DNA from 2 places in the Terrisporobacter glycolicus ATCC 14880 genome. Region 2 is predicted to be linked to the other one. Evidence: predicted binding sites of a transcription regulator. Region 2 holds the regulator's gene; the other holds the start of a gene.
What was found. The regulator HrcA, encoded in region 2, represses chaperone genes, less so after heat shock. The targets are predictions, from matches to a motif close to TTAGCACTCNNNNNNNNNGAGTGCTAA.
Positions count from the first base shown of each region.

Region 1: a site for HrcA is predicted at 1,825-1,851, ahead of TEGL_RS18650 (Hsp20/alpha crystallin family protein). Genes of this name have one in related genera too.

Region 1 is NZ_CP117523.1:3,841,044-3,845,270, forward strand. Features, by position in the region: gene htpG (molecular chaperone HtpG) at 1-1,051, opposite strand, end outside; gene TEGL_RS18650 (Hsp20/alpha crystallin family protein) at 1,256-1,693, opposite strand; gene TEGL_RS18655 (ABC transporter permease subunit) at 2,025-3,182, opposite strand; gene TEGL_RS18660 (ABC transporter ATP-binding protein) at 3,197-4,078, opposite strand; gene TEGL_RS18665 (hypothetical protein) at 4,088-4,227, opposite strand, start outside.
Region 2 is NZ_CP117523.1:3,261,141-3,265,367, forward strand. Features, by position in the region: gene dnaK (molecular chaperone DnaK) at 1-1,462, opposite strand, end outside; gene grpE (nucleotide exchange factor GrpE) at 1,520-2,119, opposite strand; gene hrcA (heat-inducible transcriptional repressor HrcA) at 2,137-3,168, opposite strand; gene hemW (radical SAM family heme chaperone HemW) at 3,284-4,227, opposite strand, start outside.

The DNA.
Region 1 (4,227 bases), 580 kb from region 2:
TAACTATATGTTTAGATATTTTGCTTACATCTCTGTCATTTTGTAAGAAACTTCTAGACACATTTAGTGGTAAGTCTGGACAGTCTATTACACCTTTTAGTAATAATAAGAATTCTGGTATAACTTCTTTTATATTATCTGCTACGAATACTTGATTGTTATAAAGTTTTACCTTACCTTCTACTAGTTCAAACTCATTATTTAATTTAGGGAAGTAAAGAATTCCTTTTAAGTTAAACGGATAATCCACATTTAAATGAATCCAGAATAATGGTTCATCAAATACATTAAATACTTTTCTGTAGAATTCTTTATATTCTTCATCTGTACAATCTTTAGGTGATTTTAACCATAATGGATTAGTATCATTTAATGGTGTTGGTTCAACTTTTTCTTCATCTTCTTTAACTTCTGCATCTTCATCTTCCACATATATTTCAACAGGTAAGAAAGAGCAGTATTTGTTTATTATACTTCTTACTTCATATTCATTTAAAAATTCTTCACTATCTTCAGCTAAGAATAATGTTATTGTAGTTCCTCTTGTAGCTCTTGTTCCTGATGGACTTATTTCAAATTCAGTTCCACCTTCTGATATCCATCTTACAGGGTCTGCTCCCTCTTGGAAAGATAATGTATCTATTTCAACCTTTTTAGATACCATAAATGCTGAATAAAATCCTAATCCGAAGTGACCTATAATATCAGTTTCTTCCATTCTATCTTTATACTTATTGAAGAAGTCTTCTGCACCAGAAAAAGCAACTTGATTTATGTATTTGTCTACTTCTTCTGCCGTCATTCCTATACCATTGTCGCTGAATTTTATAGTTTTATTATTCTTACTTACTGATACTGTAATTTTGTATTCTTCATCTTGAGAATTTTTAACTTCACCAAGGGAAACAAGTCGTTTATATTTGCTTACAGCATCGCAACCATTACTTATTAATTCTCTTATAAAAATGTCTTTATCTGAGTATAACCATTTCTTAATTATTGGAAAAATATTTTCTGTATCAATTGAAATACTACCTTTTGTTATTTCCATGTTTATCCTCCTTAAACTTATACCTTTATAAATTTTAATTATTTTCAAATCACAAAATGCAAGGTAGGGGAATAAATAACCTTGCATTTTAAGGGCTTTAATTTAATTTTAGCATACTTACTATTTATTCCCATTTTAATTATAAAATCTTTTTATTAGCACTGTCAAGTATTGAGTGCTAATAAAAATTAAAATTTTTTATTTCTAATCAATAGTAATATATTTTATCTCTTCTTCTTTTTTTCCTACCTCTTTAGGGAATGTAAGTTTCAATATTCCATTGTTAAAACTTGCTTTTATATCTTCTTCTTTTAAATTTTCTCCTACATAAAAACTTCTTGAACATTTTCCACAATATCTTTCTCTTCTTATATAGTTTCCTTTTTCATCTTTATCTTCTTTTGAGGTATTCTTTTGTGCTGTTATTGTCAAATATCCATCTTTAAGTTGAGCTTTTATATCAGATTTATCATATCCTGGTAAATCCATGTCAAGTATATAGTTATTATCTTTTTCTTGTATATCTGTTTTCATAAGTTTTGTAGTGCTACTATTTGTAAAGAATGGATCTTTGAACATGTCATCAAACATATTATCAAATAAACTAAATCCTAAATTGTTATTCATTGGTACTAATTTCATAATCAATTCCTCCTTACATTTATCTCATTACTTTGCTTAAGTAAAAAGATAAGTTTAAATTTTAATATTATTTTTTATTTACTATGATTTGTTCTTTGTTTGTTTTCTTACTTATTATTATAATCATTTTGTTAGCACTGTCAAGTATCGAGTGCTAATTTTTTTAATTTTTTTACAATGGTTATTATATTAATTGTCATATAAAAAATGTGCTCAAAAATAAGCCTATATATAAATAGACTTTTATTAATAACTCATAATTTATTTTTATAAAAAAGAGCAATAACTTGTCTGCTACTGCTCTATTTTTTATCATCTTATAACTTGTTAGTTATATAGTTTGTCTTTTTCCAAAATATCTTATTAAAGACATTACAATTGGCATAAATACAACTAATAGACTTATTAATAAAGTTGAATATAATACGGGTGTTCCCAGAATATTATAAGTACTAGGATTTACAAACATACCTTCTATTTTAATAGCTTCTGCTAAGTTTATTTCCCTAAATACCCTTCCTACTGAATCCATTGGGATGAAATTTCCAAAAAATGCTGGAATATAGTACAAACCTAAACTTAATAATAGAGCTATCATATTATTTTTTACTAATAATGACATTAACATAGTTACTAAAGAATATAATATTGCGCCTATAAAACTGATTCCTAATCCTGTTATATAAAAATCAATAACTCTCATGTCGAAAGGTGTATTTGCATAGTATTTGAATAACTCTAAAGGTGCATTCCACCCTCTAAAATCATATATTAAGGCTCCAATCATATGTACAACATTGATTATAATAAATATTGTTGCTGTGAATATTAAACCGGTTATCATCTTAGATAAAACCATCTTATTCTTTCCATATTTACAACTTAACATTATTTGTGCACTATTGCTTTGATATTCATCACTAAATATTGCTGCTAATCCTACTGCTATTAGCGTTGTTATCAATGTTGCTATTGATCTAAAATCTGCAGTTTTTAACCACCCATGAGAAAAATAAAATTTTGATTCTTCTACATTCTTCACTTTTTTATATATAAAATTAAGATTTTTATATTCATATGTATCTGTTTTATTTTCATTTTTTAATTTATTCATTTCATCTTTCATTTCATCTACTGTATAGAGTTTGTTATTTATTATATATGCGGAATATGGCGGTCTCATTGTATCGTATAGATAATTCATATAAACAATTTCTTTTTTAGTAAGTTTTTCTCCCCTACTTTTCTTTTCTTTTAAATCATTTATCGTCTTTTCTGCCTTAATCGCACTTTCTTCTGTAATAGCCTTTCCTTCGTACTCTTTCATAACACTATATACATCCTCTATATGATCTACCCCTTGATATTTAACATATACACTTTCAGCAACTACATTAAAAATTCCCAATAAAATAGTTAATAACAAAACTATGCGTACTGACTTTTTAGAAAATATTTTATATAACTCAAATTTTATCAAATCTAGCATTTCAAAATCCCCCCCTATATACTGACACTTTCATTAAAATAATATAAAAATACATCTTCTAAATTTGGCTCTTCTTCTATGTATTTAAATTTATTTATATTAGGCTTCTTATCTCCAACTACTCTTACGTTAATCCCACTGTTATTTCTTATCATACTAGATATTTTAAACTCATTTTCAACTTCTTCTAAATCACATTCATTAACACTTAGTGTGTAAACCTTACCTCTAATAGTATATAAAATATCCTCTAATGAAGATTTTTCAACTAGTTTCCCATCTTTCATAACAAGCACTTCGTTTGCTATAAACTCTATATCAGAAACTATATGTGTTGATAGTATTACTATTTTTCCTTTAGATAATTGAGCTATTAAGTTTTTAAATCTTATCCTTTCATTTGGATCAAGACCTGCTGTAGGTTCATCTAATATAAGTATTTTAGGGTCATTTAAGAGAGCTTGTGCAATTCCTAATCTTTGCTTCATACCTCCTGAAAACTTTCCTATTCTTCTTTTTCTATCTTGTTCTAAATTAACAAATTTTAAAAGTTCATCGACTTTACTTTTTTCAATATTTTTATCTACACCTTTTAATGCCGATACATAATATAAAAATTTTTCTGCTGTAAAATTTTTATAAAACCCTATATTTTGAGGAACATACCCTATTAAATCTCTATACTCAGCTCCTAGCTTACTTTTACTTTTTCCATTAACTAAAATATCTCCACTACTCGCACTAGAAACGTCTGCAAGTATTCTCATAAGAGTTGTTTTTCCTGAACCATTTGGTCCAAGTAAACCATATATTCCACTATTTAAAGTTACGCTAAATTTATCAACAGCTATTTTATCTTTAAATTCTTTGCTTATATTCTTTATAATAAGTTCCATAAAATCCCCCTAAAAATCAAATGTTCTAGTATCTATACTATTAATACTTTTCTTATAAAATAATTTCATTGATACTAATGTAAATATTACAGATATACACAAAATCATAAATGTATTAATATGAGTTATATCTGCTATTGTTTCATACA
Region 2 (4,227 bases):
CTTTTCTTTCTATTTCATCTTCACTTAAATTAGTTCCTGAAGTTATAGTAACTTTTTGTTCTTTTCCAGTTCCTAAATCTTTAGCTGTAACGTGAACTATACCGTTAGCATCTATATCGAAAGTAACTTCTATTTGAGGTATTCCTCTTGGTGCTGGTGGTATTTCAGATAATTGGAATCTACCTAAAGTAGTATTGTCGAAAGACATACTTCTTTCACCTTGAAGAACATGTATATCAACAGCAGTTTGGTTATCTGAAGCAGTTGAGAATACTTGTGATTTTTTAGTTGGTATAGTAGTATTTCTTTCTATTATCTTAGTCATTACGTTACCCATAGTTTCTATTCCTAGAGATAATGGAGTTACGTCTAATAATAATAAGTCATTAACTTCACCAGTTAATACACCAGCTTGTATAGCAGCACCAGCAGCAACACATTCATCTGGGTTTATACCTTTGTGAGGTTCTTTTCCTATGAATTTCTTAACAGCATCTTGAACAGCTGGTATTCTTGTAGATCCACCTACTAATAATACATCGTCTATTTCTGATACAGAAAGTCCAGCATCAGATAAAGCTCTCTTAGTTGGTTCCATAGTTCTTTCTACTAAATCATGAGTTAATTCATCAAATTTAGCTCTTGATAAATCTATATTCATATGCTTTGGTCCACTTGCAGTAGCTGTTATGAATGGTAAGTTTATGTTTGTTGTCATTGTTGAAGATAATTCTTTTTTAGCTTTTTCAGCAGCTTCTTTTAATCTTTGAAGAGCCATATTGTCTTGTCTTAAGTCAACACCTTCAGCTTTTTTAAATTCCTCAGCTAAGTAATCTATTATAACTTTATCAAAGTCATCTCCACCTAATCTGTTGTTACCAGCAGTAGCTAAAACTTCGAAAGTACCATCACCTATTTCAAGTATAGATACGTCGAAAGTACCTCCACCTAAATCGAATACTAATATTTTCTTATCTTGATCTAATTTATCCATACCGTATGCAAGAGCTGCTGCAGTTGGTTCGTTTATTATTCTCTTAACTTCTAATCCTGCTATTCTACCTGCATCTTTAGTTGCTTGTCTTTGAGCATCTGTAAAGTAAGCTGGAACTGTTATAACAGCTTCTTTAACTGGTTGACCTAAGTAACTTTCAGCATCAGCTTTTAATTTTTGAAGTGTTATAGCTGATATTTCTTGTGGTGTATATGATTTTCCTTCTATATTAACCTTGTAATCTGTACCCATATGAGTTTTTATAGATATTACTGTATTATCAGCATTTGTCACTGCTTGTCTTTTTGCAGGTTCTCCTACTATTCTTTCTCCATCTTTTGTAAAAGCAACTACAGATGGAGTAGTTCTCATACCTTCGCTATTTGCTATTATTTGTGGTTCTCCATTTTCTAAAACAGCAACACATGAGTTTGTTGTTCCTAAATCTATTCCTATTACTTTTGACATAATTCATTTCCTCCTTAATTCTTCATCTATTTAAATTTTAATAATTTGTTATTTTAATTAACAAGAAACTTTAACCATTGTAGGTCTTATTATTTTTGTATTTAACTTATAACCTTTTTGTAGTACCATCACAACTTTGTTTGGTTCTACTCCTTCTACACTTTCTTGCATTACAGCTAAATGTAAATTTGGGTCAAAATCTTCATTTAATGCATTAATTTCTTCAACCTCAAATTTTTGTAAACAGTCTATTAACTGTTTATGTACAAGTTCAATACCTTTGTACATGTCATCTTCTTTATCTGCACAAGCATCCATAGCTCTTTCCATGCTATCAATAACAGGTATTAATTCTGTAATTATTTTTTCATTGGCAAATATACCTATAGTTTGCTTTTCTTCTTGAGTTCTTCTCATATAATTAGAATATTCAGCTTGAAGTCTTTTATATTTGTCTTCTTTTTCTTCTACTTGTTTTTCAAGTTCTTCTATTTTGTCATTTATTTTTTTTTCTTCTAACTTAGAGTTTATATCTGTTACATTCTCTTCACACGTAGTTTCTGCTTCTACATTTTCTTCAGATGTTTGCGCTACTTCCTCTTCATTAGAAGTGCAATTTTCTTGTATTTTTTCATCCTGATTCATGTTATTTTCCAAGATTTACACCCCTCAGCTTAAAATTTATTTGATTTATTATTTAATAATATATTCATATAATTTATTATAGAATATATTCTAGAATAATCCATTCTTGTTGGTCCTATAAAACTTATACGCCCAATCAAATCATTATCTACTTTATAGGTGGCTGTTACAACGCTACATTCTTGAGCTTGTTCACAATCATTATCACTACCAATAATAATTGTAGCATTATCTTTTAATATACCCTTTGACTTAACAATTTTTGCAATTGTTTCTTTTGTCCCTAACATATCTAAAAAGGACCTAGCCTTTAATACATCATTAAATTCTGGATAATTAAAAATATTAGTGGCTCCATTTAAAGTCATTGAAAGCTCTTCTTCAGTAGGATTTGTATTTAACAGATTAACTAATTGGTCTATTATAGATGAATATTCTCCAATTTCATATTTTATATATGCTATTAATCTATCATCTATTTCTGTTATAGTTTTGCCAGAAAGCTTTCTAGTTAAGTTATCAGAAATCAAATTCAACTTAGCTTGATCTAAATCAATTTTAGCACTTAAGCTGGATTTTTTTATATCGCCTTTTTCTGTAACTACTATTAATAAAATTTCACTTTCATGCATTCTGACCAATTGAATATGTTTAATTTCACTTAAAGTAGCCAAATGTTTTGTCATTGCAACTGTAGTATAATTAGTAAGTTGAGATAACATTTTTGATGTTTCATGTATTAGGTCTTGAATATGATTCATATTACCATCTACACATCTTTCAATTATCTCTTTATCACTATCACTAAGTTCTATAGTGTTCATAAGAGAATTTACGTATAGCTTATAGCCCTTTTCTGTTGGAACTCTTCCTGCAGATGTATAAGGTTGAACTAAGTATCCTAGTTCTTCTAAGTCGGCCATTTCATTTCTAATAGTTGCTGCACTAACACCAAGGTTATATTTTTTTGATATTGTTCTAGACCCTACAGCTTCAGCTGTTTCTATATAATCTTTAACTATTGCTTTGAGGATATTCATTTTTCTTTCATTCAATTCCATTTTCAAATACCTCCTTCGCTGTTAGCACTCACTAAATTTGAGTGCTAAAAAGATTATATATATTATATACCACGTTAATTTTTCATTGTCAATAGGTTTTAAATAATTTGTTTTCTTATTTTATAAATTCAACAAAAACACTGTTAGATATTTCTCTACCTTTTTGAGTCAATATCATACCTTCATCGCTAATTTTAATTAATTTCATTTTTTTCAACTTATTAATTTCTTTTTCATATACTTCTTCAAAATGAATATTATATTTTTTATAAAAATCTTTAAATTTTATGCCTTCATTCATTCTTAAACCTAAAAATATACTTTCCTCTATTTTATCTTTAATACTTAATTTTTCTTCCCACTCTATGGGTTTTTTACCAGCATTTATTGTATTTTCATATTTATTTAGCTCACACAAATTATTATATCTTGTTTCATTTAAAAAACCCGATGCTGAGGCACCTAATCCAATGTAATTTTGACACTTCCAATATAAAATATTGTGCTTACATTCAAATCCTTTTTTTGAATAATTGGATATTTCATATTGATTATACCCATGTGATTTCAAATAATTTATCGTATATTCATACATTTCAATATCTGTATCTTCATCTAACAACTTAAATTCTTTTCTTTCATACATTTTAAATAATTCTGTACCTTCTTCTAGAATTAAAGAATATGCAGAAATATGAGTAGGATTCAATTTTACAATTTTTTCTAGGGATTCTATCCAATCCTTTTTGCTTTGATTCGGAAGAGCGTACATAAGATCAATATTTATATTTTCAAAGCCAACTTCTTTAGCTTGATAGTAATTTTCTTCAAATTCTTCATATGTATGTATTCTTCCTATATATTCTAAGTGGTTATTTTGCACTGCTTGTAAACCAATACTTAATCTAGTTACACCACATTCTTTCATTGTTTTTAATTTATTTAAAGTTAGTGTACCAGGATTACATTCCATGGTTATTTCTGCATTATTTTTTATACTAAAATTATTTTTTACATTATCAAACAAAAACTTAATTTCACCTTGATTTAATATACTAG